One region of the Pseudoalteromonas sp. KS88 genome, then DNA from elsewhere that is predicted to be linked to it. Evidence: riboswitches for the same ligand, from Rfam matches in the RefSeq annotation. Region 1 holds a riboswitch; the other holds the start of a gene.
The links. Region 1 has a riboswitch for cobalamin ahead of C7Y70_RS01655 (ABC transporter ATP-binding protein). Riboswitches for the same ligand answer to the same signal wherever they lie in the genome.
Positions count from the first base shown of each region.

Region 2: another riboswitch for cobalamin. It lies ahead of C7Y70_RS18245 (TonB-dependent receptor); the one in region 1 lies ahead of C7Y70_RS01655 (ABC transporter ATP-binding protein).

Region 1 is NZ_PYHV01000004.1:91,701-107,207, forward strand. Features, by position in the region: gene C7Y70_RS01590 (methyltransferase) at 1-598, opposite strand, end outside; gene C7Y70_RS01595 (alpha-ketoglutarate-dependent dioxygenase AlkB) at 641-1,237, shown strand; gene C7Y70_RS01600 (BolA family protein) at 1,312-1,623, shown strand; gene fabV (enoyl-ACP reductase FabV) at 1,724-2,917, shown strand; gene C7Y70_RS01610 (Na(+)-translocating NADH-quinone reductase subunit A) at 3,298-4,641, shown strand; gene C7Y70_RS01615 (NADH:ubiquinone reductase (Na(+)-transporting) subunit B) at 4,646-5,848, shown strand; gene C7Y70_RS01620 (Na(+)-translocating NADH-quinone reductase subunit C) at 5,841-6,593, shown strand; gene C7Y70_RS01625 (NADH:ubiquinone reductase (Na(+)-transporting) subunit D) at 6,593-7,225, shown strand; gene nqrE (NADH:ubiquinone reductase (Na(+)-transporting) subunit E) at 7,236-7,844, shown strand; gene nqrF (NADH:ubiquinone reductase (Na(+)-transporting) subunit F) at 7,864-9,093, shown strand; gene C7Y70_RS01640 (FAD:protein FMN transferase) at 9,190-10,221, shown strand; gene nqrM ((Na+)-NQR maturation NqrM) at 10,303-10,515, shown strand; gene C7Y70_RS01650 (histidine phosphatase family protein) at 10,581-11,198, shown strand; cobalamin riboswitch at 11,226-11,357, shown strand; gene C7Y70_RS01655 (ABC transporter ATP-binding protein) at 11,445-12,266, shown strand; gene C7Y70_RS01660 (iron ABC transporter permease) at 12,250-13,260, shown strand; gene cobT (nicotinate-nucleotide--dimethylbenzimidazole phosphoribosyltransferase) at 13,260-14,321, shown strand; gene C7Y70_RS01670 (adenosylcobinamide-GDP ribazoletransferase) at 14,325-15,128, shown strand; gene cobU (bifunctional adenosylcobinamide kinase/adenosylcobinamide-phosphate guanylyltransferase) at 15,125-15,507, shown strand, end outside.
Region 2 is NZ_PYHV01000031.1:54,764-70,270, reverse strand. Features, by position in the region: gene C7Y70_RS18275 (DUF1566 domain-containing protein) at 1-593, opposite strand, end outside; gene C7Y70_RS18270 (hypothetical protein) at 696-1,028, opposite strand; gene C7Y70_RS18265 (DUF2982 domain-containing protein) at 1,052-1,768, opposite strand; gene C7Y70_RS18260 (efflux RND transporter periplasmic adaptor subunit) at 2,000-3,052, shown strand; gene C7Y70_RS18255 (efflux RND transporter permease subunit) at 3,056-6,154, shown strand; gene msrA (peptide-methionine (S)-S-oxide reductase MsrA) at 6,300-6,833, shown strand; gene C7Y70_RS18245 (TonB-dependent receptor) at 6,890-8,743, opposite strand; cobalamin riboswitch at 8,777-8,935, opposite strand; gene C7Y70_RS18240 (YajQ family cyclic di-GMP-binding protein) at 9,141-9,623, opposite strand; gene C7Y70_RS18235 (VanZ family protein) at 9,776-10,126, shown strand; gene C7Y70_RS18230 (2-dehydropantoate 2-reductase) at 10,119-11,021, shown strand; gene thiI (tRNA uracil 4-sulfurtransferase ThiI) at 11,053-12,510, opposite strand; gene C7Y70_RS18220 (TetR/AcrR family transcriptional regulator) at 12,623-13,273, opposite strand; gene coaD (pantetheine-phosphate adenylyltransferase) at 13,518-14,000, shown strand; gene C7Y70_RS18210 (capsule assembly Wzi family protein) at 13,997-15,403, shown strand; gene C7Y70_RS18205 (hypothetical protein) at 15,436-15,507, opposite strand, start outside.

The sequences.
Region 1 (15,507 bases):
TGCCTTCCAGCGGCCAATTAACGGGAAAGTCTGCCGCTTTGTATCCACCCTGAGCACTGCTGATTATTAAACGAGATTTTTTTACTGCTAAGCTGGTTTTCGTTTCGCCAATATATTGCTCAAAGGCTTTAATCGTCGAATTATGAATATCTTTGGTTTTACCCGCTGCGATGACAGGCGTTCCTGGCTTAAGTACTTCACTTAACTCTGAAAGTTGGTATTGCAGAAAACCAAGCGTGCGGGGTACTTTTAAAATAACTAAATCAATGTCATCAGGCAATGCTGATAAGCTATCGAGCTGACTAAATGAATGGGTCGAGACTTTGTTTTCAGCTAAATTGTATGCAGCAGCTTGATGACTAATGTAAGAGTCATTAACTGAACAAGCTGTTAACCCTTGTTTAGAAAAGTAACACGATAAAGCACCAAAGCTATCATTAAAAATTAGTAAAGAGCGACAACTAGGATAATGTTCAGTAACATAGTCAATAAGGTATTCGTCAGCTGAATCCCAAGCTTGAAGGCTACGGTTTTTTTGATCTAAAGGAAAACGTTCTAGAGTAAAGGTTGTTTCGCCGAGCTGTGCTTGCGTTGTCATAATAGTTAAGTGATCAGAATCAAATGATAGGTAAATTCTAACATGCAACGGCCAAACGCCAACCCCCAACAGCTACCAAATGGCTTTTCTTATCAAAGAAGTGCCCTCAGTGGACAAAAAAGTCTCGATTTATTTTATTATTTACAGCAAAACCTACCATGGCAACAGCCAGTAACGACGGTTTATGGAAAGACGGGGCCTATTCCAAGGCTACAATGCTTTATTAGTGATAGTAATATTGAATATGGATATTCGCAGAGCAAATTAACGGTAGAGCCGTGGCCAGATATGCTATTGGCTATGCGAAAACGATTAGAGCGCCATTTACAGCAGCCTTTTAACTCTTTATTGATTAATTACTATCGTGATGGCTATGACACGATGGGGTGGCACAGTGATGATGAAATTGAGCTTGGCGCACAACCCACCATAGTATGTATTTCTCTTGGCGCAGAGCGAGCGTTAAAAATAAAAAATAAAGCGAGTAATAAAGTGAGTGAAATAAAATTACACAGTGGTAGTTGTTTAGTTATGCATGGTGATAGTCAGCGTGATTACCAACATGCAATTGCTAAAAAAACGACATTAATTCATCCCCGTATAAGTTTAACTTTTAGATATATAAAGCAAACTCGTTAACTGTAATTTCGTTAGCCAAGGCGCTTTACAACTTGATATAGTAGAGAGATAAATTAGTTATGAGTGGGTCCTTTATGTCAATGCAAGAACAAATACAAAGCAAAATCGCAGATGCAATAGCTTGTAAGCACCTCAATGTAGTCAATGAAAGCCATATGCACAGCCGTGGTGAAGATTCACACTTTAAAGTGATTGTTGTTAGTGAAGAGTTTAGCGCAATGCGCTTATTGCAGCGACATCGAAAAATTAATGAAGTGTTAAAAGATGAATTAGCAAATCACATTCATGCATTAGCAATTCACACATTTACACCCGAAGAATTCAGTGAGCAAAGTGGTCAGATTGCTGACTCGCCAAGTTGTTTAGGTGGTTCTAAATTAGATTAATGGTCAGGTTTGACAGTTAATGTTACTGATCAGACCTGTGTTTTTACAATTAGCCTTTAAACTAGCGCTAATTTTTATTGAGATAGATATAGGATGATCAATGGTCATTAAGCCTAAAATTCGCGGATTTATCTGTACAAACGCCCACCCTGTTGGCTGTGCAGAGCATGTACAAGAACAAATTAACTATGTAAAACAACAAGGAGCATTAAAAAATGCACCTAAAAATGTATTAGTTATAGGTGCGTCTACAGGCTATGGTCTAGCGTCACGCATTACAGCTGCGTTTGGCGGTGGTGCCAAAACCCTCGGTATTTTCTTTGAAAAAGAAGGTACTGAGCGCAAGACGGGTTCTGCAGGTTGGTACAACACAGCTGCATTTCAAAATGCGGCGGACGAAGCGGGTCTTTGGTCTAAAAATATTAATGGCGATGCGTTCTCAAACGAAATAAAGCAAAAAGCGATTGATACAATTAAAGCGGACTTAGGTAAAGTTGATTTAGTAATATACAGCCTTGCTTCACCTCGTCGTACAGATCCAAATACCGGTGAAACTTACTCTTCTACGCTTAAACCAATTGGCGATGCAGTAACAACTAAAAACCTTAATACGTCAAAGCGTGAAATTGACGAGATTACAGTCGAAGCGGCAAACCAAGATGATATCGATAACACCATCAAAGTGATGGGCGGTGAAGATTGGGAAATGTGGATTGATGCACTTAAAGAAGCCGACGTACTAGCTGATAATTTCAAGACCAGTGCTTATACCTACATTGGTAAAGAGCTAACATGGCCAATTTACGGTCACGCCACAATTGGTAAAGCAAAAGAAGACTTAGATCGTGCAACCGTGGCTATTAAAGAGTCTACCAAAGCATTAAACGGTGAAGCGTATGTCTCTTCACTTAATGCGGTTGTTACCCAAGCAAGCTCTGCAATCCCAATTATGCCACTTTATATTTCAGCATTATTTAAAGTGATGAAAGCAGATGGCACCTATGAAGGTACGATTGAGCAGATTCACGCTTTATTTACTGAGAATCTATATGGTGATTCACCACGCTTTGATGATGGTGGGCATTTATTCCAAAACTACAAAGAGTTGGAAGATGATGTTCAAGCACGCATTCAAACAGTGTGGGACAGTGTAACCACAGAAACAATCGATGAGTTAACAGATTATGTTGGTTACCATAATGAGTTCTTACGCTTATTTGGGTTTGGTATCGACAGCGTTGATTACGACCAAGATGTAGAGTCTGTTGCACATATAACGAACATGATTGACTAATCTGTTCGTTAATTAAAAAAGTCGCTACGGCGACTTTTTTAATGCCTGTATTTTATTGTTAGGTTTATTTACAGCGATTTACCGTTTAATTCTCATCCTCACTCGCGAGCAATTGCACTTTGGTCTATATTGAATTTTATTCAAATGTGACTATTGAGCTAAATTACTGCTCCTGTCGTATAAATTTCATATTTCCACTCGCATAGTGACCCTGATTGATGTTAAAATTCGGGCAATATATGTGAGGAGTTTTACTGCGTTGCTTGTTTTGTATCTTAAACAGGCAGTTCTTTGATATCTTGAATTTGCTTGGTAATCAAAATGGCGACGTGGTTGGTACGATTTTTCAGTTTCTTTCCGTTAATGTAGTGCAAGTGCGTATGATCAACATAAAAAAAGGTCTGGACTTACCCATAGAGGGCGCACCTCAGCAAGTTATTCATGATGGCTCTGCCGTCAAACGTGTAGCTGTGCTAGGTGAAGAGTTTATTGGTATGCGTCCAACCATGCATGTTCGTGTGGATGACCAAGTCAAAAAAGGCCAGGTACTTTTTGAAGATAAAAAGAACCCAGGCGTATTATTTACTGCCCCAGCTGCTGGTACAGTAAAAGAAATTAATCGTGGTGCAAAACGTGTGCTGCAATCTGTTGTTATTGAAATAAACGGCAGTGAGCAAATCACCTTTGACTCTTTCAAGGCCGATGATCTTCCTAGCATCGACCGTGAGAAAGCCAAAGAAGTACTTATCCAGTCAGGTCAGTGGACGGCACTTCGTGTCCGCCCATTCAGCAAAGTAGCTGCTGTGGATGCAAATCCTAGCTCTATTTTTGTGACGGCTATCGACACAAACCCTTTAGCTGCAGATCCTGCGGTTATAATTGCCGAGAATGCGCAAGCATTTGAAGCGGGTCTTGCTGTGGTATCTCGTTTGACTGACGGGAAAGTATTTGTTTGTAAACAAGCAGGTAGCCAAGTGCCTAGTTCATCAATTGCTCAAGTAGAAGTACATGAGTTTGGTGGCGTACATCCGGCTGGCCTTGTTGGCACACATATCCATCACTTAGACGCTGTTTCTGCCAGCAAACAAGTTTGGCATATCGGTTACCAAGACGTTATTGCGTATGGTCACCTATTCCTTACTGGTGAAATCAGCACAGACCGTGTTATTTCTCTAGCGGGTCCTCGCGTTAAGAACCCTCGTTTAGTGAAAACTCAACTAGGTGCTTCGCTGGACGATTTAGTAGCGGGTGAATTAGAAGACGGCGATAACCGTGTTATCTCTGGTTCTGTTTTATCTGGTTCTACTTCTGCCGGTCCTCAAGCGTTTTTAGGTCGTTACCATGTTCAAGTATCTGTTTTACTTGAAGGTCGCGAAAAAGAACTGTTTGGTTGGATTCGCCCAGGTAGTGATAAATTCTCTGTAACACGCACTTTCTTGTCTCACCTTACACCAAGTCGTTTATTTAAAATGACTACGTCTACAGGTGGTTCAAAGCGTGCCATGGTGCCAATGGGTAACTATGAGCGTGTTATGCCGTTAGATATTCTTCCAACGCCTTTATTACGTGATCTAATTTCTCGTGATTTAGACGGTGCAATCACATTAGGTGCACTTGAGCTTGATGAAGAAGATTTAGCGTTATGTACCTTCGTTTGTCCAGGTAAATACGAGTATGGTTCAATCCTACGCGATTGCTTGACTACAATCGAGAAAGAGGGCTAGAGAGATGGGTTTAAAGAAATTTCTTGAAGATATCGAGCCGCATTTTGAAGCCGGTGGTAAACATGAAAAGTGGTATGCCCTGTATGAAGCAGCAGCAACTATTTTTTACACACCTGGTTATGTAAATAAAGGCGCGACACACGTACGCGATAACATCGACCTAAAACGCATGATGATTTTAGTGTGGATGGCAACATTCCCAGCGATGTTTTTTGGTATGTTCAATATCGGTCATCAGGCCGCCGGTGCATTAGCGCAAGGTTTTGAACTAGCAAATTCTTGGCAAGTTGGTCTGTTCCAGATGTTTGGTGGTACGTTAACCGCTGAATCTGGCTGGGGCGCTAAGATGTTCTACGGGGCATGTTTCTTCTTGCCTATATACGCAGTGACATTTGCCGTGGGTGGTTTTTGGGAAGTGTTGTTCGCTTCAGTGCGTAAGCATGAAGTTAACGAAGGTTTCTTCGTAACCTCAGTATTGTTTGCACTTATTCTTCCTGCAACTATTCCATTGTGGCAAGTTGCGTTGGGTATCACGTTCGGTGTTGTAATCGCTAAAGAAATCTTTGGTGGTACTGGCCGTAACTTCCTAAACCCTGCGCTTGCTGGTCGTGCGTTTTTATTCTTCGCATACCCTGCACAAATTTCAGGTGACACAGTATGGACAGCAGTCGACTCGTTCTCTGGTGCAACTATGCTAGGTCAAGCGTTTGTTGGTTCTCTTGATTACAGCAACATGGCTCTTTGGTGGGATGCGTTTTACGGTTTCATTCAAGGTTCAGTAGGTGAAACATCTACCCTTGCAGTGATGATCGGTGGCTTGTTCTTAATCTACGTTCGAATTGCTTCATGGCGCATCGTGCTAGGTGTATTCCTAGGTATGGTTGCAACTGCATTCTTATTAAATGCAATTGGTTCAAATACTAACCCTGTATTTGCAATGCCTTGGCATTGGCACTTAGTGTTGGGTGGTTTTGCCTTTGGTATGTTCTTTATGGCGACAGACCCTGTGTCTGCGGCATTTACAGACAAAGCAAAATTCGCATATGGCGCACTGATTGGTGTGATGGTAGTAATGATTCGTGTAGTAAACCCTGCTTTCCCTGAAGGCATGATGCTAGCAATCTTGTTTGCTAACTTATTTGCTCCATTATTCGATCACTTTGTAGTGCAAGCTAATATCAAGCGGAGGTTGGCACGTAATGTCTAGTAATAACGAATCAATCGGCAAAACGCTAACCGTTGTTGTAGCACTATGTTTAGTGTGTGCAATCATCGTATCGTTTGCTTCAGTTCAGCTTCGCCCTTTACAGCAAGCTAACAAAACACAAGATATTCAAAAGAATATCTTGGCAGCAGCAGAAATTGAAAACGCAGGTAGTGTGTCTGAAACATTTAACGCTAAAATTGAAGCGCGTGTTGTAGACATGGATACGGGTGAATTTGTTGAAGGTGCTGATCCAACTACTTTTGATTTTGAGAAAACAAAATTTGACCAAGCTAGAAGCTTTGCGTTGAAAGAAGAGGGCATCAAAGACATCGCGGGTATCCAGCGTATGACTAAGAATTCTCCTGTTTACATCTCGAAAAAAGCAGACGGTACTACCGATGCTATCATTTTACCAATTCAAGGTTACGGCCTTTGGGGTGTAATGTATGGTTTCTTAGCGCTAGAGAATGATGGTGAAACAGTTAAGAACATTAACTTTTTCAAGCATAATGAAACTCCGGGTCTAGGTGGTGAAATCCAAAACCCTCAGTGGACTGCTCAATGGCAAGGTAAAGAGTTACCAATCAACATTGTGAAAAGCGGCGCAACCAATGAGCATCAAATTGATGGTCTATCGGGTGCTACTTTGACGTCTAACGGTGTTGAATACACAGTTGACTTTTGGACTGGCGAAAACGGCTTTGGCCCTTTCCTTGCGAAAGTACGTGAAGGAGCGTTGAAATAATGGCTGATACTAAAGAAATGAAGTCGGTCCTATTCGGCCCGGTATTCGCAAATAACCCAATCGCGCTACAAGTACTTGGTGTTTGTTCTGCGCTTGCAGTTACGTCGAGCTTAAAAAATGCATTAATCATGTCAATCGCATTGACATTGGTTACGGCGTTTTCAAGCTTATTCATCTCTATGATCCGTAACCAGATCCCATCATCTGTGCGTATTATCGTGCAAATGACTATCATCGCATCATTGGTAATCGTTGTTGACCAAGTGTTACAAGCCTTCTCTTATGCTACGGCAAAAGAGTTGTCGGTATTCGTTGGTCTAATTATTACTAACTGTATCGTAATGGGTCGTGCAGAAGCATACGCAATGAAATCACCACCTATCATGTCATTCCTTGATGGCATCGGTAATGGTTTAGGTTATTCAGTAGTGTTACTGACTGTTGGCTTTATTCGTGAACTATTTGGTAAAGGTACATTGTTTGGCGCTGACATCATCCCACTTGTACAGGATGGTGGTTGGTATCAACCTATGGGTCTATTGATTTTACCACCTAGCGCATTCTTCATCATTGGTTTATTCATTTGGGTACTTCGTACTTATAAGAAAGACCAAGTAGAAGCGAAAGGATAAGGGGCAGACAATGGAACATTATATTAGTTTATTCGTAAAAGCGGTTTTCATTGAAAACTTAGCTTTAGCCTTCTTCCTAGGTATGTGTACTTTCCTTGCTGTATCAAAGAAAGTAACAACGTCTATCGGCCTAGGTGTGGCAGTTATCGTGGTATTGGGTATTTCAGTACCAGTTAATAACTTGGTTTACCATGCGGTTCTTGCACCAGGCTCACTTGAGTGGCTTGGTTACCCAGAAGCAGATCTTAGCTTTTTACGTTTCTTAACTTTCATCGGTGTTATCGCAGCATTGGTGCAAATCTTAGAAATGGCATTGGATAAGTTCTTCCCTGCACTCTATAACGCCTTAGGTATCTTCTTACCGTTGATCACAGTTAACTGTGCAATCTTCGGTGCGGTAGCTTTCATGGTAGAGCGTAACTATAACTTCGGTGAATCTGTGGTTTATGGTATTGGTTCTGGTGTAGGTTGGGCGCTAGCAATAACATTACTTGCTGGTATTCGTGAGAAAATGAAGTACTCAGACGTGCCTGACGGCCTTCGTGGTTTAGGTATTACCTTCATCACAGTTGGCTTGATGGGTCTTGGCTTTATGTCATTCTCTGGTATTTCACTTTAATAGGTCGCGAGGATAAATCATGAGTTATGAGATTTTCTTAGGCGTTGGTGTTTTCATCGCTATCGTTGTAATACTTGTTTTAGTCATCATTGGTGCTAAATCTAAGCTAGTTGCAAGCGGTGATATCATTATCGGCGTAAATGGCGATCCAGATAAAGCCATTAAAACATCTGCAGGTAGTAAGCTATTAGGTGCACTATCTGAATCAGGTATTTTCGTTTCATCTGCATGTGGTGGCGGTGGCTCTTGTGGTCAGTGTCGTGTACACATCAAAGAAGGTGGCGGCGATATCTTACCAACAGAGCTTGATCACATTTCTAAAGGCGAGGCCCGTGAAGGTTGTCGCTTAGCGTGTCAGGTAAATGTTAAAACTGACATGGAAATTGAACTTGAAGAGTCAATTTTCGGTGTTAAAAAATGGGATTGTGAAGTTATCTCTAATGATAACAAAGCAACGTTCATTAAAGAACTTGTGCTACAAATTCCAGATGGCGAGTCAGTACCGTTCCGTGCCGGTGGTTATATTCAGATTGAAGCCCCAGCGCATCACGTTAAATATGCTGATTTCGATGTACCAGAAGAGTACCGTGGCGATTGGGATCATTTTGGTTTCTTCAACCTAGAGTCAAAAGTAGACGAAGAAACAATTCGTGCTTACTCAATGGCTAACTATCCGGAAGAAGAGGGCATCATTATGCTTAACGTGCGTATTGCTGCTCCACCGCCAAGAGATTTAAGCTTACCTTGTGGTAAAATGTCATCGTACATTTGGTCACTAAAACAAGGTGATAAAGTAACTATCTCAGGTCCATTTGGTGAGTTCTTTGCAAAAGATACTGACGCTGAAATGGTATTCGTAGGTGGTGGTGCTGGTATGGCGCCAATGCGTTCACATATCTTTGACCAACTTAAACGCTTAAACTCTAAGCGTAAGATGAGCTTTTGGTATGGTGCACGTTCTAAACGTGAAATGTTCTACGTAGAAGACTTTGACGGCCTAGCAGCTGAAAACGACAACTTCGTATGGCATACAGCGCTTTCAGATCCACAACCTGAAGATAACTGGGAAGGCTATACTGGCTTCATCCATAACGTGTTATTTGAGAACTATCTTAAAGATCACGAAGCGCCGGAAGATTGTGAGTTCTACATGTGTGGTCCTCCAATGATGAACGCAGCTGTTATCACAATGTTGAAAGACTTAGGTGTTGAAGACGAAAATATCTTACTAGATGATTTCGGTGGCTAACACTGATACCAAAACACATTAGTTTTGGTTAGAATATCAGCCTCGTAACAATGATTGTTACGAGGCTTTTTTATTTCAAATTTTAAGTAGGCTGCCATGAATAAAGTATTTCACCCGCAGGCATTTGTTGCCTTTTTATTTATTTTTATCACTCTATTCATATCAGGTTGTGGCCAAAGCGATGAGCCTAAAGAGCTCTACCTTGAAGGCCGAACCATGGGCACGACTTATCACATCAAAGCATATGCAAAACAAGATAAGTTAGACTCGCTTAATTTACTCCCTGAAGTTAATCAATTGCTCAAAGATGTAAATCAATCTATGTCGACTTATATCAATGATTCAGAAATAAATAACTTCAATCGCATACCAGCAGGCCAAGTTATGCCGATTAGCACAGATTTTAGAGCGGTTGTAGCAGAGTCTATTCGTTTAGGTGAATCAACAAAAACGTTAGATGTAACCATGGGTCCGTTAATTGATTTATGGGGATTTGGTCCTGATAAAAAACCAACCAAACGTCCAACGGATGAAGCATTAGCTAGCATGGTTGCTAAAATAGGTGTTGATAAACTAAAACTGACTGAGCAGGGTTTAGCAAAAACTATCGATGGCTTAGAGCTTTCGTTTTCCGCGACAGCTAAAGGATATGGTATTGATAAAGTAGCAGAACTACTTGAAAGCCACGGCATAACTGATTACATGGTTGAAATAGGCGGTGAGCTGCGTATTTCTGGTAAAAAGCCGAATGCTAAAGAATGGCGTATCGCTATTGAGCAACCTGACGCCGAGCCGGGTACGCGAAAGGTGCACCGTATTTTAGCGCCAGGTAATAATGGTATGGCTACATCGGGTGATTACCGCATTTTTTATGAAATGGATGGTGTGACTTACAGCCACTTAATTGACCCTGTCACAGGTATGCCAACCCGACATGATTTGGTATCGGTTACTGTATTGCACCCCTCAGCGATGACAGCTGATGGGCTTGCTACTGCATTGACTATTATGGGCATGAATAAAGCCCAAGCCTATGCAGAAAAGAATGACTTAGCGGTCTATCTAATAGCTAAATCGAAGGATGGTTTAGTGACTTATTCGAGCCCAGCATTTAAACCCTATTTGTAGCCAAGCGCAAAGCGGTTTATAATACACACAGCTCAGTATTGATTGAGCGTTATTTTATTGCTGAACAACAGGGGCTAAGCAATGTCACTTTTTCTTCTTACTTTTGGTTTACTAATATTAATTGTCGCAGCAATGGCAATTGGCATGATAATGCAGAAAAAATCTATGGCTAGCAGCTGTGGTGGTCTAGGCTCAGTAGGTATTGATAAAGCCTGCGATTGTGACGATCCATGTGACAAGCGTAAAAAGCGCATGGCAAAAGAGCAGGTTTGGAAAGAAAACCAAATCTTATAAGCTCAAAATTATTTTATAAAAAGCGCCTATTGGCGCTTTTTTTGTCCTTTTTAAAGTGATAATCCATGCAGCCTTTTTCAACTAAAGTGTATTTTTTACGTCACGGTGAGCTTGAGCAGCAAAATGTATTAGCTGGGCGTAGCGACTTTGAGTTGAGCAAAAAGGGGGTTCAGCAGTTAGAAGATGCAGTTGTTGGGCTTTGCGATATCACCACTGTAACAAGCTCTCCCTTGAAGCGTTGTAAACTATTTGCTCAACAGCTAGCAAATACTCGCCAACTCCCACTCAATATAGACAGTACAATTGCAGAGTATGATTTTGGTGATTGGGATGGGCAAAGCTTTGAAGCACTTTGGCAGCAAGCCTGCTCACCGACAATTGGGGACTTTTGGCAAAACCCTTGGCAAATTACTCCGCCTAATGGCGAGCCAATGAGCGTGTTTTATAACCGAGTTGAAACGTGGTGGCAGCAATTGTTAGCGACAATAACGACACAAAATCCAGGTGCACATTTAGTAATAACCCACGCTGGCGTTATTAAACAAATATTAGCATTTGTTTGTCAGCTCCCGCGTGAATCTCTTATTAGCCAAAATGTGTTTTCAATCCCTTATGCTGGTCTGATTTGTGTTGATGTTTTCATTGATGAACAAGGTGAAGCTTGGCCTAAAATTGTTTTTTAGTGTGATTTTAGCCATCTAGAAAGATATTAATTGAAATATAAACTCACCCGCCCATAATAGGGGGGTATTTAGGAATGAGGTGAAAATCCTCAGCTGTTCCCGCAACTGTAAGCCACATTAGTGATAAGTCAGATACTAAATGCGTTTAATATTTTTGATTCATTGAGCGGGTAAACTCACTTATTTCACATGCATTTTGCGTGTGTCTATTGTATTGGGTTTTGCGCATGCTAGCAGAGATTAACATTGCAGACACCAATACCACTTCTTACAGTCAATAAACTATCTTGGGCTGTTGCTAATATACCCATTTTAAAAAATATAAATATCAGCATCGATCAAGGTAAATTTATAGGATTACTTGGACCAAATGGGGCAGGTAAATCGAGTTTATTGCGTTGTCTTTATCGGTTTAATAAACCAACATGTGGCCAAGTGCTTCTTGGGTCACATGATATTTGGCAATTAAGTGCTGACGATTTTGCCAAGCGAGTTGCAGTAGTTTTGCAAGAAACCCCCTCGCAATTTAATTTATCTTTGTATGATGTAGTGAGTCTAGGGTTAACCCCGCATAAGCGCCTTTTTAGTGGCACTACAAATAAAGATAAGCAGCTAATTCACCAAGCGATTGAGCAAGTAAGTTTAACAGAGCATGCTAACCAAACATTCGATTCGCTCTCTGGTGGTGAAAAACAGCGAGCTTTAATAGCGCGTGCCATAGTGCAAAGGCCGCAGCTTTTGATCATGGATGAGCCAACCAGTCACCTTGATGTAAAATATCAAATTCAATTAATGGAATTAGCTAAATCACTCGGTGTCACTGTGTTGGCATCGTTTCATGATTTAAATTTAGCGGCCAGCATGTGTGATGAGCTATTAGTGATAGATCACGGCGAAATAGTGGCATCTGGCACACCTGAGCAGGTTATAACAGAGAAAATGCTCAGCGATGTATTTGGTGTGTGCGCGCAAATTACTATGCATCCGCAAAGTAAAGCGCAATCCATTCCGCATATAACGTATTTTTATGGTTATCAATCAGGAGAGCATCATGCCACTGAAAAATAACCTAGCATTATTGCTAACCCTCGTGTTAAGCATGCTCAGTATTTTTGCAGCGTTGAGCTTTGGTGCAGCCCCCAGCAAGTTTATTGATGTTTACTACAGTGTAATTGGACAGTGGTTTGGCCAAGGGAGTGATTCCTTTCTGGAGCGAATCATTTGGCAGTTACGTTTTCCACGTACTTTATTAGCATTCCTAGCTGGCTCAGGACTCGCTATTGCAGGGCTGATTTTACAAACTGTAACCCGCAACCCGCTAGCGGATCCTTATTTGTTTGGCATTTCATCAGGCGCTTCCTTCGGCGTGGTCTGCTTTATCACGTTTACGGGTATTAGTGCAGGTTTTTCAATGTCGTTAGCAGCCTTTGTTGGCAGTATGCTGACCATGGTGCTGCTAGTATTTATCGCTGGACGAAAAGGCTCAGGCCAAGTAGAGACTATGCTATTAGCTGGGGTGGCATTGTCATTTTTATTTAGTGCGTTTACTAGTCTGCTGCTTTATTTTAGCGATCCACAAGCGATCACCGCGATTTTATTTTGGACGTTGGGAAGTTTTGCTCGTGCGCAATGGCAAGCTCTTTGGTTGCCAGCTTTAGTCATCATCAGCTGTATGGTTTTATTAATGAGTTTTAGGCGTCAACTCAATGCCATGTTGTTAGGTGATGAAAGCGCCGCTACCTTGGGTATTCCTGTGCAGCGCTTTCGCTTATTAATGTTGCTGTTAAGTTCATTGATCACTGCAGTGCTAGTCGCATTATGCGGTGGAATTGGCTTTGTAGGCTTAATGATCCCACACATAGTACGATTTTTTATATCTCAAGGAACCTTAACAGGCCTTGCGATGACAGCACTCGTTGGCGGTACATTTATGGTCTGGGTAGATGTACTCTCGCGTATTGTGATGAGCAACCAAGAACTACCAATCGGGGTGATCACCTCAGCTATCGGCAGTGTGTTCTTTTTATCTTTATTGTGTTTTCGTAAAAAGGTGTATCAATAATGTATTCTATTAAACCACTCAACACGCAATTTGATACGCTGATCAGCGATAAAATAAATCAAAAAACTAAACCGCTTGGCGCACTGGGTCTACTTGAACCACTTGCACAGCAATTGGTAACTATTTTTAGTCAAAACATTGCTACGCAAAATGGTTTTTTAGCTTTTCAACCAGCGATAAACCAGCCCACATTAATCGTGTTTGCGGGCGACCATGGTGTTGCAGCGCAAGGTGTGTCTATTGCCCCTAGTGAAGTTACTGCACAAATGGTCGCTAATTTTGCTGCGGGCGGCGCGGCAATTAATGTGTTTTGCAATCAGCTAGGCTGGCAGCTAGAAGTGGTTGATTGCGGTACTTTAACTAAACTACCTGATGCGGGTGTTCGTGATTGCCGTCTGGGGGATATAACCGAGCCATTGAATCAACAAAGGGCTTTGAGTATCGAGCAGGTACAGCAAGGTTTGAGTAATGCAAAACAACTTGTACTAGAGCTGAAAAAGAGAGGTTGTAATACCCTCGCCTTGGGTGAGATGGGCATAGGCAATACCACCAGTTCAGCCGCTATTATGGCGGCTATGCTTGAACTCCCTGCCAGTGAATGCGTGGGTAAAGGGACTGGTGTAAGTGATGAGGTGGTTGCGCGTAAAGTAAAGGTTGTGGAGCAAGCACTGTTTTTACACAAGACTCAGCTAGATAACCCAGTCACATTACTTGGTGCAGTGGGTGGCTTTGAAATTGTGCATATTGTGGGGGCTATGCTCAGCGCTGCTGAGCAACAAATGGCGGTACTGGTTGATGGTTTTATTTGTACTGCCGCGGCTTTAGTCGCGATAGCAATTAACCCCAATGTAAAAGCCTATTTAATATTTACGCATAGCTCAAATGAGCAAGGCCATAGTAAAATGCTGGCCCATTTAAAGGTTAGGCCTTTGCAGCAACTAGATTTGCGTTTAGGGGAGGGCACCGGCGCTGCATTAAGCTTACCCTTGCTACAGAGTGCACTGGGTTTTTATAACAAAATGGCAAGTTTTGCCGACGCTGCTGTAGATGATGTGGTGTAAGCGATGACCCAAGCACGTATCACGCAATGGCAATTGCTCCAATTAGCGGTTAGCTTTTTAACCCGCATCCCGGTAAAGCTTCGTTTTGAGGTAACGTCTCAGCACTTAAATCAAGCCAGCCGCTACTTTGCGTTAGTAGGCTTAGGGCTTGGTTTAGTACATGCTTTGTTGTTTTATTGCCTGCAATTTATATTACCTGCTTCATTGTGTGTGCTGTTAGTAATGGCACTTAGCTTACTCATCACAGGCGCATTTCATGAAGATGGCTGGGCTGATGTATGGGATGGTTTTGGTGGTGGCTGGCAGGTATCGCAAAAGCTTAATATTATGAAAGACAGTCGTTTAGGTACATACGGCGCGGCGGCACTCATTATTATACTGGTGCTGAAGTATCAAAGCTTAGTGATATTAAGTGATAAGATTGGTGTGTTGTTATTTGCTATCATTGCAGGACAATGCTTGAGCCGTGTCGTTGCGACCAGTATCATTTTTAGCATGGATTATGTCAGCGAAGATGCCAGCGCAAAAGTAAAACCATTGGCTATGCATTTATCTAAAATCAGCTTAGTCACTTTATTATTAACAGCTGCGTTGTTATTTGCCGCTACGTTGATTTTTCAGCTTGTCACTTGGCAGGCACTAGTAATAATAACCCTGATTTTAGTATTCGTACGTTTGATGGTTATGCATTGGTTTAAACGCCAATTAGGCGGTTATACCGGTGATTGCTTAGGGGCAGCGCAGCAACTTAGTGAGGTGAGTATTTATATAACCCTCATTGCTATAATGACGAGTACCGCTCAATGAAACCTAAACATACCTTAATCCTTGGTGGCGCCCGCAGTGGCAAAAGCCGCTTTGCAGAGCAGTTAGCAACAAACAGCCAGCAACCCGTAATATACATTGCTACTGCACAAGGCCATGATAATGAAATGCAAGCGCGTATTCATCGTCATCAGCAGCAACGCCCAGCACACTGGAAGCTCATTGAAGAGCCAATTGCGCTTGCCGATTCAATCAAAACACATAGCAAAGCTGATAACTGCATTTTAGTAGATTGCCTTACACTGTGGCTTAGTAATTGTTTATGCCAGGATGATAACTGCTGGTCGCAGCAAAAACAGGCATTGCTTGAAGTGCTGAACACGCTTCCCGGGCAGGTTATTTTTGTCAGTAACGAAGTGGG
Region 2 (15,507 bases), on a different contig from region 1:
AGCTGCCACACTAAAGTTGTGTTTACATCTAATAGAGGGTGAGAAAAACTGATGGTCTCATTATTGTAGCTATCGACCGCAACAGTTGGACCAGAGATTTGCTGCCAACGATAACTATTAATAGCACCATTTTCATCGGGATCTGATGACTCAGCACCGCTCAACGTAATGGTGTCTTTATAATCGGAAGGTAATTCTGCAGGCGCAATTTGTGTAACAACCGCCTCGGGTAGTTGGTTATTCGAGACAATATCAATCATAACGTCATCACTAACTAACTGACCGTCTGCTGTTTGGTAGTTAACCCGTAATAGTAGTTGGCTGTCCGTCTTTACATCTGGCGCTGTTAAGGTTTGTTCATCGCCATCAGCAGGTAACCCTTCAACAGCGGGCCCATTAATTCTTTGCCAAGAAAACGTTCCATTTGCAGGTGAGCCTATCGCTGTTAGAGTAAATTCGCTCTTCTCAATAACTTGCTGATCTATCCCAGCGTTGACCGATGCAGCCACATCGGGATTATCATTCCCACCACCTGAGCCGCCGCAAGCACTGAGCAAGCTAACAACAGGCAATAAAGTGAATAGAGCTCTCATGCAATGTTTCCTCATTTTCATCATACAGGTATATAGCACGCTTATTTAGGCTACATTCTTTAATTAGATAATAAGCAACAACAATGCCAGTTATGCAGGAGATTACATATAACTATCTTGATGGATACGTACAAATAGTTTTGTGCCAACTTTACTGTAATCTACTTTGTATTCTCGACCATCCAAGGCTTGTATGAATAGCAGTCGTTTTTCTTCACCGAATACATCAGCACTACTAATATATACCATATCGAGATAACGCTCTTTTGCTTCACGACGGTTTTTTGGCAGCTCTTCTTTGAATGGCTCTAAGCCATTTTGAGTCACTTTAATTTTAGGGTGAGTTTCAGAGTTTACGATCACTAAATCGAGTTTTTTTTCTTTGTGGATAATCGTATTTCTTCCACTTTTAATAAATGATCTATCTTGACTCATCGCATTATCCTACTGACGTCTATTTAGGCGTTCTTAGCCTTTAACTGAGATTGAATAAAGAGTTTGGGATTTTGCTGCCAACTGTTTAGGCCATGGCTAAAATCCCAAATACTTCTATCTAATACACTGGCAGGCAACAGCAAGTCATACCCTGTTAATTGCTGCAAATGTCGCATTCGATTTGCGAACATTGCAATTAATCCATTAAATTTGCGACCGTTTAAAGATGTATAATTATTGTCTTCTACCAACCATTCTGATGGGCAATGGCCATTTTTGCAATGTTTTTGAACAACCTGCATAAAAAGGTGGCGCTGTTCTATTAATAGTTTACCCGCTAGCCGCGGTGAAATATCCATTAAAAAATCATCCGTATCCCTAAGTTTAATGCCTACAGCATTTAACTCAAGGTATTCAAGTCCATGCTCCGCTTTTGGTATTCCGCTATGGTGCAGATTTTCCCTATTTAATGACCATGAACCATATTTATGATGATACGTAAGTAGCTGCTCTGTGATAATTAAGCTGTAAAATGGCTCTTGAGTCTTTAAAAAACCAACAAACACGGCAACAAGGCATACACTCACCAAGAAAATCTCTACTATGCTGATTAAACCAGGGCGGAGCAAATTAACCAGCATAATAAACACAAGGCCAAATGAGCCAACCAACAGAATTTCCATTCCGTTTTTTGAACCCTGTGAGCGAAGCTTTAAACATAACATTGCGTCTTTAACCATCATAATAAATCATATAAAAAACAAACATAATTATAGCCCAAATTACTAATTTACGAATTTTCCGACATCGTTCACAGCCAGTTTTCATCTTCATAGATGCAATTTATCCTTTGCAAAAAAGGGACAGCAAACGATTTTACGGCTAACTGACAGATTTCTGAGATACACGGGCAGTCTTTTTACGTCGTTATTTCGTACACTAGTGGTAATTAATCTTTCGGTATAAATAAGATGTATTCAAAGCAGTCAGGCAAAGCATTATTTCCATTTATTATCACAGTGTTGATCGGGTTGTGTGTATACCTTTATTTGCCAAGCAGCCAGGGTGAACAATTAGGTTTTAAACCAACAGCAACTAAAGTAACAGCTCATACGGTAACCACTCAAGAAAACCCAATCCTTATCGAGGCTATCGGGAGTGCCCGCGCTAATCAAGCAGTTTACATTAACAGCGCGCAAAGCGACTACATTACTGACATTTACTTTAATGACGGTGATCTCGTTGATAAAGGGCAAAGACTTGCCCAATTACAATCTCAACAAGAGCAACTTACGGTTAAAGAGCTTGCAATTAATTTACGCGAAGAAGAACGCCAACTTGCCAGGTTAACTGAGCTTTCTCGCTCTCAAGCCACCGCTAAATCATTGCTTGAAGAACAGTTATCTCGCGTTGATGCTACCAAAGCACAACTGCAAAATGCAAAAACTAAACTCGCCGAAATGACTATAACCGCACCGTTCTCTGGTGTTTTAGGTAAACGCCTTATTTCAGTGGGTGCCTTTGTAAATAATAGTACGATATTAACCAGTTTAGATGATATCAGTATAATCAAGGTTGATTTTAAAGTCCCAGAAAAATACTTAGCCCAGCTGGGACTTGGCATGAAAGTGATGACACAAAATGATGCCTACCCTGATAAAACATTTTCCGGTCAAGTAACTCACATAAGTTCACGTATAGATTCTGTTACGCGCAGCATTGAAGTTACTGCGAGCTTTGTTAATGAATCTGGATTATTACGCCCTGGTATGCTTTTGAAAACCGCCTTACAGTTAAGTACGAATAAAGCACTGATGGTGCCTGAAAAGGCTATTATCCCTCAGCAAGATAGACACTACGTGTTCCAAATAACCGAAGGCGTTGCTACAAAAGTAGAAGTTCATGTTACTGGCCGACACAACGGCTGGGTAGCGATTGATGAAGGCCTCAATGATGGTCAACAGGTAGTAACAGAAGGAATTATTAAAATTCGTTCTGGTAGCAAAGTCACAGTGAAGGGGTAAACAGTGAAAATTACTGATACCAGCGTCAAACGCCCTGTTTTTGCGATCGTTATTAACTTATTACTACTGACTTTCGGTTTAGTGGCATTTTCGATGTTACCACTGCGCGAATACCCAGATATAGAATCACCTATAGTGAGTGTAAGTACTAGCTACACTGGTGCGTCAGCTGAAATTATCGAAACCAAAATAACGCAAGTACTGGAAAACCGTATCTCAGGTATTGAAGGTATAAAAAGTATTAACTCATCGAGCCGAAATGGCCGTTCTAACATTACCATTGAGTTTAATATTAGCCGCGATATTGATGCTGCATCCAATGATGTGAGAGAACGTGTTGCTCGTGCGCTAGATAGTCTACCTGAGCAAGTACGACCACCCGAGGTGTCAAAATCAAACAGCGATGAGAGCCCTATCGCCTGGTTTGTTCTTAACAGTACAACCATGGACTCATTGCAGCTTTCAGATTACGCACAACGCTATATTGTTGACCGCTTAGCTGTTGTAGATGGTGTTTCTAATGTCCGAGTTGGTGGCGAACGTAAATATGCCATGAAAGTGTGGCTAAACCGCCAAGCAATGGCAGCGCGCGGTATTACTTCAAGTGATATAGAAAATACGCTTCGCACAGAAAACGTTGAATTACCAGCCGGTGAGATTGAATCTATCGATCGCGACTTCACTGTTCGTACAGCGCGTAGTTACAAAGACCAGCAAGACTTTAGAAATTTAGTCATTAAGCGTGGCGAAGATGGCTACTTAGTTCGCCTAGGTGAAGTGGCTGATGTACACCTTGAAGCCGCTGATGATGAAAGCCTATTCCGTGGTAATGGCCGAAACATGATTGGTTTAGGTATTGTAAAGCAAGCAAAAGCAAACACCTTAACCGTGGTTGATAACGCACGCGCTGAACTTGAAAAAATAAAGCGTAACCTGCCTGAAGGGACGACGATTGAAGACAGTTATGATTCTTCGATCTTCATCAAAGAGTCAATCGATGAGGTGTATCGTACTTTAGCAATCTCAATGGCATTGGTCGTATTAGTTATTTATCTCTTCTTGGGGAATATACGTGCAACGCTTATTCCTGCAATTACGGTCCCCGTAGCGCTTGTGGGTAGTTTTATGTTTTTACTCGCAATGGGTTACTCTATTAACTTACTAACCCTGTTAGCGTTAGTTTTAGCAATCGGACTCGTAGTGGATGATGCAATTGTCATGCTTGAAAACATTCACCGCAGAATAGAACTTGGAGAGCCACCACTTTTAGCTGCGTATCGTGGAGCCCGTGAAGTAGGGTTTGCGATTGTTGCAACAACCTTAGTGCTTATCTCTGTTTTTGTTCCTTTAGTGTTTATGGATGGCCGTATTGGCGCGTTATTCACTGAGTTTGCTATGGCCGTGAGTGCAGCTGTATTCTTCTCAAGTATTACGGCACTAACACTCTCCCCTGCATTATGTTCAAAAGTTCTTAAATCATCCGAAAAAGAGAGTAAATTCAGCCAAAAAATGGACCTCTTTTTTGGCAAAATTGAAAATGCCTACAGTAATTCATTGAGGTCAAATATGGCCCGAAAGTGGAGCTTAATACTCACCATGGTATTGGCTGGCTTAGCAAGCTTTATGCTTTATCAACAAGTGCCCTCTGAGCTAACTCCGAAAGAAGACCGAGGCACCTTTTTTATTATGATGAGTGGCCCAGAAGGTGCCAGTTATGAAAATAACGCCGCCAATATGGCGAAGATAGAAGATCGCCTCTTACCGTACTCTGAGTCAGGCGAACTAAGCCGCGTACTTGTGCGAGTTCCGGGCTGGGGTGGCAATGGTGGCGTTGCGATTATCGGCATGGCTGACTGGGATGAGCGCAAGCGTTCAACTTGGGAAGTGATGGGTGAAATTAGTGGCAAGATGAGAGAAGTCACTGACGTGCGCGCTTTTGCTATAATGCGCCGCGGCATTGGCGGTGGTGGCTCATCTCGCCCTATTGAGTTTGTGTTACAAGGCAATGACTACGCTCAGTTAGCTGATTGGCGTGACAGAATCATTGAACGAGCAGAGAAGAACCCGGGCTTGGTGCGTATTGATCATGATTACAAAGAAACCTTCCCGCAGTTTTTGATCAACATTGACAAAAATAAAGCCGCGGATCTCGGTGTATCAGTTTCTGATATTGGCCGCACGCTTGAAACCATGCTTGGCCAACGCCGTGCTACGACCTTTATTGACCGAGGTGAAGAGTACGATGTAATACTCAAAGGAACTAAAGCTGATTTTACCGACCCGACTGATATTTCAAATATCTATTTGAAATCACGTAGCGGTGAGTTGGTTCCACTCGATAGCATTATTAGCTTAAAAGAAGAAGCGACCGCATCGCGGTTAAACCGCTACAACCGTATGCGCTCAATTACTTTAAGTGCAAATTTAGCGGATGGTTATACATTAGAAGAAGCGCTTAATTTCTTAAACAAAGTCGCAGCAGAAGAAAACGACATAGACGGTGCCGTAGATTATAAAGGTGAATCTCAACTGTTTTATGAAGGCGCATCTGCCATGACATATGTGTTCATTTTAGCATTAACAGTGACCTTTTTAGTACTTGCAGCGCAGTTTGAGAGTTTTGTTCACCCATTTGTTATCATGCTTACGGTGCCTCTTGGCTTAGTAGGGGCACTATTTGGCTTATGGTATACAGGTTTAACCCTTAATATTTATAGCCAAATTGGTATTGTTATGCTGATTGGCCTCAGTGCTAAAAATGGTATTTTGATTGTCGAATTTACCAACCAACTGCGTGACAAAGGCGTTGAGTTTAGTGAGGCTATTGTTCAAGCTGCAACACAACGCTTACGTCCTATCATCATGACCTCTTTAACCACGGTTATGAGTTCAGTACCGCTAGTGTTAGCCAGTGGTCCTGGCGCTGAAAGTAGAATGGTAATAGGTGTTGTGGTATTTACAGGGGTCATTGTTGCGACCTTACTAACTCTGTTTATTGTGCCTGCGGCTTACTCTGCGCTTGCACGTAATACTCAGTCACCAGAGTTTTTACAACAAAAGCTTAATCAACAAGAAGCTGAAAAGCCGCTTAAAGAAATATAAGCAAAAGCGTTGAGCGTTGCTGCACTTTGCAGCAACGCTTCTCTCCTCTCCTTGCTCTATCTAATCTATGAAATAAAATCCTGCTGTTACCGTTCTTCTGATAGGCTAGAACATGTTAGCGATATAACGTTTTTGGGAGTAAACAATGAGCAAAAAAATTGAAGTAGCAACATTTGGTGGAGGCTGTTTTTGGTGTATTGATGCTGCTTTTCGCCGTGTAGAAGGCGTAATAAACGTAAGCTCTGGCTATACTGGTGGCGAAACAGATAACCCTACTTACAAACAGATATGCACTGGACTCTCAGGCCATGCAGAAGTTGTTCAGCTTGAATTTGATGTAAACCAAATAAGCTACAACACGTTATTAGAGATGTTTTTTACTCTGCATGATGCTACCCAACTAAACCGTCAAGGTAACGATGTTGGCACCCAGTATCGCAGCGTAATTTATTATCATGATGAGCAGCAACACGTACAAGCAACTGCAATGATCAATGAATTGCAGAAACAGATCCGTGAACCAATTGTTACCGAAATAAGCGCAGCAAGTCATTTTTACTCGGCAGAACAATACCACCAAGATTACTACAACGAAAATCCAAACCAAGGATATTGCAGTATATTGATTGCACCTAAACTTAAAAAGTTTGAGCAACTTTATGCTGATAAATTAAAGTAAATAAAGCTCGCCAAGTAGGTGGCGAGCTTTAAACTCAGTGCTAATTTTCCTTACTATTAGAACTGGTATTGGGCTCCAACAAACACACGACGCTCTGCGGTGTTGTAGTAATAAATTTCGTCATTTATATAATCGCCATCAACATCTTTACCATATGCATCAACGGCGCTGTAGCTTCTATCAAATAGATTCTCTACACGCAGCGACACAGTTAAGTTATCCGTTGCTTGATAATGACCCACTAGATTCCACAGCGTATAAGAAGGTAATTGAGTTAATTTACCACGGCGATCACCACGGTATTGCATTTCAAGGCCAGCATCAAATGCACCCCACGCTTTATTAAGCGACCAATTAATACTTTGCTTAGAAACATAAGTCAGCGATTCACCCGTTTGTGTATCATCAGCAGATAAATAAGTCATATTGAATGCGTGATCAAAGCCAAATACCTGTTGAATAAAGCTAAATTCAACCCCTTCATGGCGTGCTTGATTAATATTGGTAGGTACCCACTTGCCAGCTGCATTAGGTGCCCAAGCAATTTTATTCTCAATGTCACTTCTAAAAATTGCCACGTCTAAGCTGATGTCTTTCACGTTTAGTGATAAACCAATCTCTTGGTTATCAGAAGTCTCAGGGTTTAGGGCTGGATTGCCTGAACCTGGGTAGTAAAGGTCGTTAAACGAAGGTGATTTAAAACCTGTGCTTTGGCTCACTCTAAACGTTGCTATATCGTTTAGATGGTAACCCACAGCGGCTGTGTAAGTTGTTTCATTACCAAACTGCTGATCATCATCTTGACGGAGCGTTAAATTAGCAAGCACCTGCTCATCATCGTAATAAGCACCAGCAAAAGCTGCAAACACTTCACGGCTGTCTTTTAAATAACTGCCTGAACTTGTGTTTATTTGGTCTTTATACCAGTTTAAACCACCACTCAAAGTCAAAACTTGATTTAAAAAATATTGACCATTGTAATCAATTTGCTCACGCTCAGTTTCAAACTTATCAACAACCGTATCGCCGGTATAACTCACTCTTGAATCATCAGAGCTGTCGTTTGAAGTGGCAATATCGATCGAGTGGCTGTGGTTTTCAAACGTTTTTTTCCAGCCTAATGATGTTTGATAATTCTCAAATTCACCTTGCTCAACGGTACTGTCAGCGGGACTATAAGCACTGTCATAGCTAGCCTCCCCTTGAGCATACTGCCCCTGGGCTAAAAATGTACCTAAATACTCATCTTGATATGCGATATTAAAGCCGATGTTTTTATTTTCAAAACCATCTTCATCAGGCGCCAACCCTTGCAATACGTCAAAGCCATCGGTTTTTTCATACCCTGCGTTTAAAGCTATATCTACATCACTAAACTGCCCACTAGTTGCAAGTTGTAACTGTTTATAAGAATCGGAACCAGCAGTAAGGTCGATCGTCGTGTTTTGTGCTTTTCGGGTGATAATGTTTATTACGCCCGCTAGCGCATCAGATCCATAAACAGCTGCACGTGAGCCTTTTATTATCTCGACTCTTTCAATGCTATTAAGTGGAATATTATTAATACTCTTATAGCCAAGAGTAGCTGAGCCAGTGCGAACCCCGTCAATTAAGATAAGTGTATGGCGTGAGCTTGCGCCGCGTAAAGACAACCCTGCACTTTGACCAAAGCCACCATTTGCATTGATTTGAAAACCGGCTTCTTTTGATAACAAGCTTGGTAGGTCACGTACATAACTTGATTCAATGTCTGCACGGTCAATCACCGTGACACTGGCAAGTACATCATTAATGTTTTGTTCAAACTTATTAGCAGAAACCATAATATGTTCAATAGGTTGTTGTTCAGCAGACACTGAAAATGATAACGCAGCTGCGATAGCTACGCCTAAAATCGATTTGTTTAGCATGAGTTCCCCAAGCCTGTGCCCACCGCACACGCAAATAGTAAATTACTCCAAGGCCGGTCTCCGGACTCAGCGTGTGCTTAGCACTTGCATTACCGTTGCGGGGGCAGTGTTGGAGTTGCAGTCTTCATGGCTACTCACCAACTTCCCGATTATCTCACTAAAAATTTCAATACCTTGAAACCTATACCTTAATATTTAGTAAGCACCTTGGAAATAGGCCGTCATTGTGATGATTTTAGGGATAAATGTCAATGGACGGCTATACATCTAAATATTCTGAATTCAGGGTCATAGGTCCTGGGTTCTAGATTTAAAAAATCATCATAAGCTCCAAACTAAAAAAGCCAAACTACAATACTGTAGTTTGGCTTTTTCTAGCTCCTAGCAACCGAGCTTTTTAATCTCTAAAGTTTTTAAACTGGAACGGCTGACCTAACTCAGCGCTACGTACAACTTGCATGGCCTCTTGTAAATCATCACGCTTTTTGCCTGTTACACGTACTTCTTCGCCTTGGATAGCGGCTTGTACTTTTACTTTTGAGTCTTTAATGGCTTTGACTACTTTTTTAGCTACGTCTTTTTCAATACCTTGCTTAAGCGCGACATTACGAAACACGTTTTTACCTGCACGCGAAATATCTTGCAACTCAAGGCTTGATACATCCATTCCACGTTTTGAAATTTTGTTCGCTAAAATATCAAATAACTGTAGAACTTGTGAATCAGCTTCTGCTTTTAATTTGATGGTTTTGTCGTTAAGTTCAATTGATGCGTCAACGCCTCTAAAGTCAAAGCGGGTCTCAAGTTCACGTTTTGCATTATCAACCGCATTTTGTGCTTCGTTCATTTCTACTTCAGATACAATATCAAAAGAAGGCATTCGTCTCTCCTAACAAGATTTAAAAAATTAATATGCTTGGGATTATAACGCCAAAATTATAAATCTTTACATATTTCTGCATATCGTTCAGGTGCGATGCAAAATTAGTTTGATATACTGTGGCTCTATTTATAGCCAATTTAGGATTTTTTGTGACTCGGCGTGTTTATCAAGTACTCTTTTTAGTCAGCATAGTGGCCTTTACTTTTTTATTTGCCAAAGAAATAAAAGGCGCTGCAAGCTTATTTCCGCATGTTGATAAAGTAGCTCACTTTGGAATCTTTTTTGCCCTTGCTGTCGTAATGGACAAAGCATTTAAACTACCTTTATGGGTGCAAATATTTTTGCTTGCCGGATATGGTGCTGCCATTGAAGTAATGCAAGGTATGCTCCCATACCGCCAAGCCTCTGTGGCCGATTTTATTGCTGACTTTGCTGGGGCCGCCAGTTATTTTGTTATCAAGTTAGCATTTCATATTGGAAAAAAGCCGAGCCATGAGTAATGTTGTTATTGTGGGTGATGGCGCTATAGGGTTGTTATATAGTTATTTTTTAAGTACTTCAAACCATGTAACTTTAATCACCCGTAGCAAAAAGTCAGGCAAGCAATATTATTATCAAGGCAGCAGTGGCAAACATTTAATCAATATTAAAACTCTCAATAATCAGCACTTAGCCTGCTTAGCCAATATTGACATTGTTATTATTGCGGTTAAAGCGTACCAAGTTGAAATTGCTTTAAGTCAATTATCCCCTTACCTAAATGATTCATGTAAAGTGGTTTTATCTCATAATGGGATGACTGATTTAGCGCCTATTATGAACAACATATTAAACAACCAACCCATTTATTTTTTAACAACACGATTAGCGGGCTTCAAGGCAAACTCAACAACGGTGATACATACTGGAAACGGCGAGAGTATATTGGGAGCCTATAATAGCCCTGCCGATAAACAATATTGCGAATTGGTATCAACTCTTTGCGCAATTCCTGACCTTAGCTACAGCAAGCAGATTGATACTATTCGCTGGCAGAAATTATTAATAAATATAGCGATTAATCCACTAAGTGGATTTTATAATGTGAAAAATGGAGAGCTTAACTCACCTAAATACAACAGTGATATTTTCAACTTACTCAACGAAGCTTGCTTTGTAGCCAATAAACTTGGCATTGCAGTAACACTACCTGACTCATTAGAAAGCGCTTATAAGGTAATGAGTGCGACTGCAAATAACTTTTCATCCATGCATCAGGATATTATGCATAATCGCCCTACTGAAATTGATGCTATGTGCGGCTATATTTGCCAACAAGCTGAGTTGATCGGTATAAAAACACCATACAATCAATATTACTTGGATGTAATCAGGCATAAAAAAAGCGCGAATTAATTCGCGCTTTCACAATAAGTTGCTGTACTCGTTATGGGCGATAGACTTTTACATTAGCAAAGCCGTTTTCATGCATTATAAGGGCTTGTAATTGACTCATTACCCCTTTTGCACAATACAAGTAGTAGTCTTTATCTTGCGGTAAATCCCCAAACTTAGTTGCTAAGCGGAAAAAGGGTAAATGCACAACCTCAGTACCGTCAATCTCTAACGGATTTGCATCTTCTTCTTCTGGTGAGCGAATATCTAAAACAACAGCTCCTGCGGGAAGCTCGGAGACTGATTCAGCCTCTTTAAGTTCTTGCTTGGCTTCTACATCGATATCACGAATATCCATCACACGTGCATTGCTAACAACGGTATCAAGCACATCAAAATCGAACTTTTGTTCTTCTGCTTCAATGACTTGTACTTTTGCTTTAACAGTCGGCTTTTTAGAAATTACACCACAATACTCAGGCATCGTTTCTGCCATTTCAGCAGTGCCAATTTTACGCGCAATATTGATAATTTCTTGTTTGTCATGTTGAATTAACGGGCGCAAAATTAGCGTTTCTGTTACACGGTCAATCACGCTTAAATTAGCCAATGTTTGACTTGAAACTTGACCAATACTCTCACCGGTGACGAGTGCTTGAACACCCATCTTCTCGGCTATTTTACTACCTGCACGCATCATCATTCGCTTAAGCACTACGCCCATTTGGCTGTTTTCAACGTTTTCAAGAATTTCAGCGACCACAGGTTCGAAGTCTACGCTAACAAATTTCACTTTGTGCGTAGAGCTAAACTGTTTCCAAATGTAGTAACTGGCTTGCTTTACGCCAATCTCGTGGGCGGCACCACCTAGGTTGAAGAATAAAAAGTGAGTGCGCGCACCTTTACGGATCATTTGGTAACTAGCAACACCCGAGTCAAAACCACCTGACATAAGTGATAGCACATCTTCTTGCGTTGGCAGTGGAAAGCCTGCCATACCAAAGTGAGTTTGCGTAACAATGTAGGCTTTATCATCTTTTATTTCGATGCGAATAGTCACTTCAGGGCGACTAAGTTGTACGCGAGCACCTTCAACATGCTGGTTTAGCCCGCCTCCGACATAGCGTTCAACATCTGTAGAGGTGAATTCATGTTTACCTTGACGTTTACAACGCACGCAAAATGATTTGCCTGCAATAGTGTGGCCAATTAAGTCATACGCAATTTCGTAAATATCATGAAGGTTATCGTACTGGGTTTCTGTTACTTCAATAAACTGAACGATGCCTGGAATTCGTTGTAAACCGTCGATAAAGTCAAGGCGCATCTGCGCACTATCACTTTTTGTGACAACCGAAATATTATCCCAGTTATTTTTAACCTGCACTTTCTCGTCTAGCTTTCGTAGCACGATTTTAATGTTATTTTCTAACACTTTTGTAAAACGTTTACGAACTGAACGGCTCTTAATGGCTATTTCAGGATGAAGTTTGACGATAAATTTAAGCATAGTTTACTCGTTTGGCAATTTAAGAATTCACGCACCCACGTGCTGGGCGCGCGATTATAGCAAAAAATCTAGCGTCTAGGAAATAAACAAGTACCGCATAACTTAGTTTGAATTAAGCAGGTATAGCTTGCTGCGATAGCTGGGTGTACTTTTCTTTTAATTGATTGAGTTTAGGAATACTTTGCTCGGCGGCGTACGCTTTAAAAAGCATAAGCACTTTTAAAATACCTTTATAAATATCTTGCTGAGCGAGCTCCCCACTTAAACGACGCGCTTTGATGTAAGGCGTCCAAAAGCTCACTGTAAGCTTTAGCATATGTGCAAGTTCAGTGGCATCTTCGTCATTAAGTTCCATTAAACCGCTGTCACGTAGGCTAATTATTATGCCGCGTACTTGAGTTAAGAGCGCGGCTTGAAACTCAATGTAGTTCTTTTTAAGTTCATCATCACGCGATAAAATATCACCTAAATTATCGTAGAAAAAATGAAATCGCCACATTAATTCAAATAAGGCATCAAGGTACCCACTTAATTGAACAAAACCATCTGTATCTTCATCTACAGGGCTAAATTGGGTATGAAGGTGCTCACTGTATAAAGCAAATATATGACGAATAATGTCTTCTTTATTTTTAAAATGATAATAAAGATTGCCGGGGCTGATCCCCATGTGAGAAGCAATATGGTTTGTAGTGATTGCACGTTCCCCGTGCTCATTAAACAGCGCAATGCTGGTCTTAATTATTTTGTCCTTGGTACTCATATTAGGCTACTCTAGATTTTTTTAAAGCAAATGCTCAAAGTTTACGCAATTAATATTAGCGGCGCAGTATATACAAATCCATTCGAATAAAACACCACCATGAAAATTTCTATCTTAAAATCAACGTTTACATAAGTGAAAATGAATTAAACTAACTTTACGTTAAAGCTGAATAAGTAAGAGGGCTGATTTGCACTGCAAACACTGCTAATATAGCCAACAAAATAACACTAAGCTAAGTTCTATGAAAGTCACAGCAATTTACCCGGGTACCTTTGACCCATTAACCAATGGCCACACAGATTTAATTCAACGTGCGGCAAAAATGTTTGACACTGTGATTGTTGCTATTGCTAACAACCCCAGTAAAAAACCTTGCTTTAGTTTGGAAGAACGCGTTGCATTGGCTAATAGCCTTTTAAATCATATTGAAAATGTAAGCGTTATTGGTTTTTCAGGTTTACTTGCTGATCTTGCTCGCGATCACAACGCAAATGTGTTGATCCGTGGTATTCGTGCAGTATCAGATTTTGATTATGAATTTCAATTAGCGAATATGAATAGACGCCTAAACCCTGATTTAGAAAGTGTATTTTTAACCCCCTCAGAAAAGAACTCATTTATCTCTTCAACGCTTGTTAAAGAAGTAGCGCGCCATAAAGGCGATGTTAGTGAGTTTGTTAATCCAATTGTAGTTAAAGCTTTAGAGGAAAAGTTACACGGATGAAGTTAACTAAACTTGCCAGTTGTGCCGCGTTACTCACATTTTCTTTACCGAGTTTAGCTGGACCGTGGATTGAGGGAGATGATCCTCTTTTACGTGCTTCAATTGAAATGCTCTTTAACCAAGGTGTTATTAAGCAACCGATTAATAGTTATCCTTTAATGTGGCAAGGTATTGTGCGCGACCTAAACAATGTCAATGTTGATACCTTACCTGTGCAAAGCCAGTTTGCTTTACAGCATGTAAAACATGCCCTCGCAAATGCAAAGCAAAGCACCAGTTCAGGTGTTAAAGCACACTACAATAGTGATACAAGCTTACAACAAAGTTTTGGCAGCCGCGCTCAGCAAAAAAGCGGAGTAAATAGCTATGGCTCTATTACTGGTAATAGAGTCAGCGCTAAAGTGAGTGTAAATTATGCAGATGAAGCGCTTGATGATAAATACATAAACAATCAGGGGAGCTATTTAGCGGTTTTAATTGCTGACTGGTCAATTAGTGCTGAGCAAGTAAGCCACTGGTGGGGACCAAGTAATGATAACGCCCTACTACTTTCAAATAATGCAGCTCCCATGAAAGGTATTAGAGTTAACCGTGCTAATACTCAATATGATGGGCCAAGTTTTCTCTCATTCATTGGAAACTGGCAACTTACTGGTATTTTCGCTAAACAAAAACCAACTCTTAGCAATAATGATGAAGGTAATTATTGGGCGATGCGCTTTGCCAGCACACCATTACCTGGTTTAGAAATTGCGTTCAGTACATCTGGATCTGAGTTTTTAACCAGCTCTTTTATTGATACTGCAACATTAGAAACAGAAAATAAAAAACAACAACTTACTAGTCTAGACGCCAAATATTCAACGCAAATAGCAGGTCAAGCGGTTGGCGTTTATGCAGAGATAATGGGCCGAAATGACAGCGGCTTTGCACCAAGTGAGCCATTTTATACCTTGGGCATTGAACATTTTTATGGTAATCAAAAACACTTACTGAAAACTTACCTTGAATATACAAACACCCAGCAAGAATGTATCACAAACATGGATTGCAACTATGGCAATGACACTTTAACAAGCATAAGTGCTGGTTATAACCATAAAGACCGATTAATTGGCAGTTCAACACCTTATAACAGCAAATCAGCTGTATTAGGTGCTCAGTATCACACAATGCAAGGTTATGCCGGTTTTGCAAAGGTGCGTTGGTTGAAGGGAGAATCACTCATAACCGCACCAGCAAAAGAGATAGGCTCATTTGAACGCTTACAGTTAGAGCTAGGTTATCAACAAGCAATTTTTTCGGGTCTTTGGAAAGTGAGTGGCTCTGTGTTTAAAGACGAACTTAATAGTGATTCTGATACAAATACAGCGCTTAAAACCAGTTGGGAATACCGTTTTTAAAGCTTTTTAAACGATCTGTGAATACATTGAGATCATGCACTTTGCTTGGTCTCAACCCCCCATCTATAACACCCTAACAGCCCTAAAAAGTCTTTGTTAGTTAA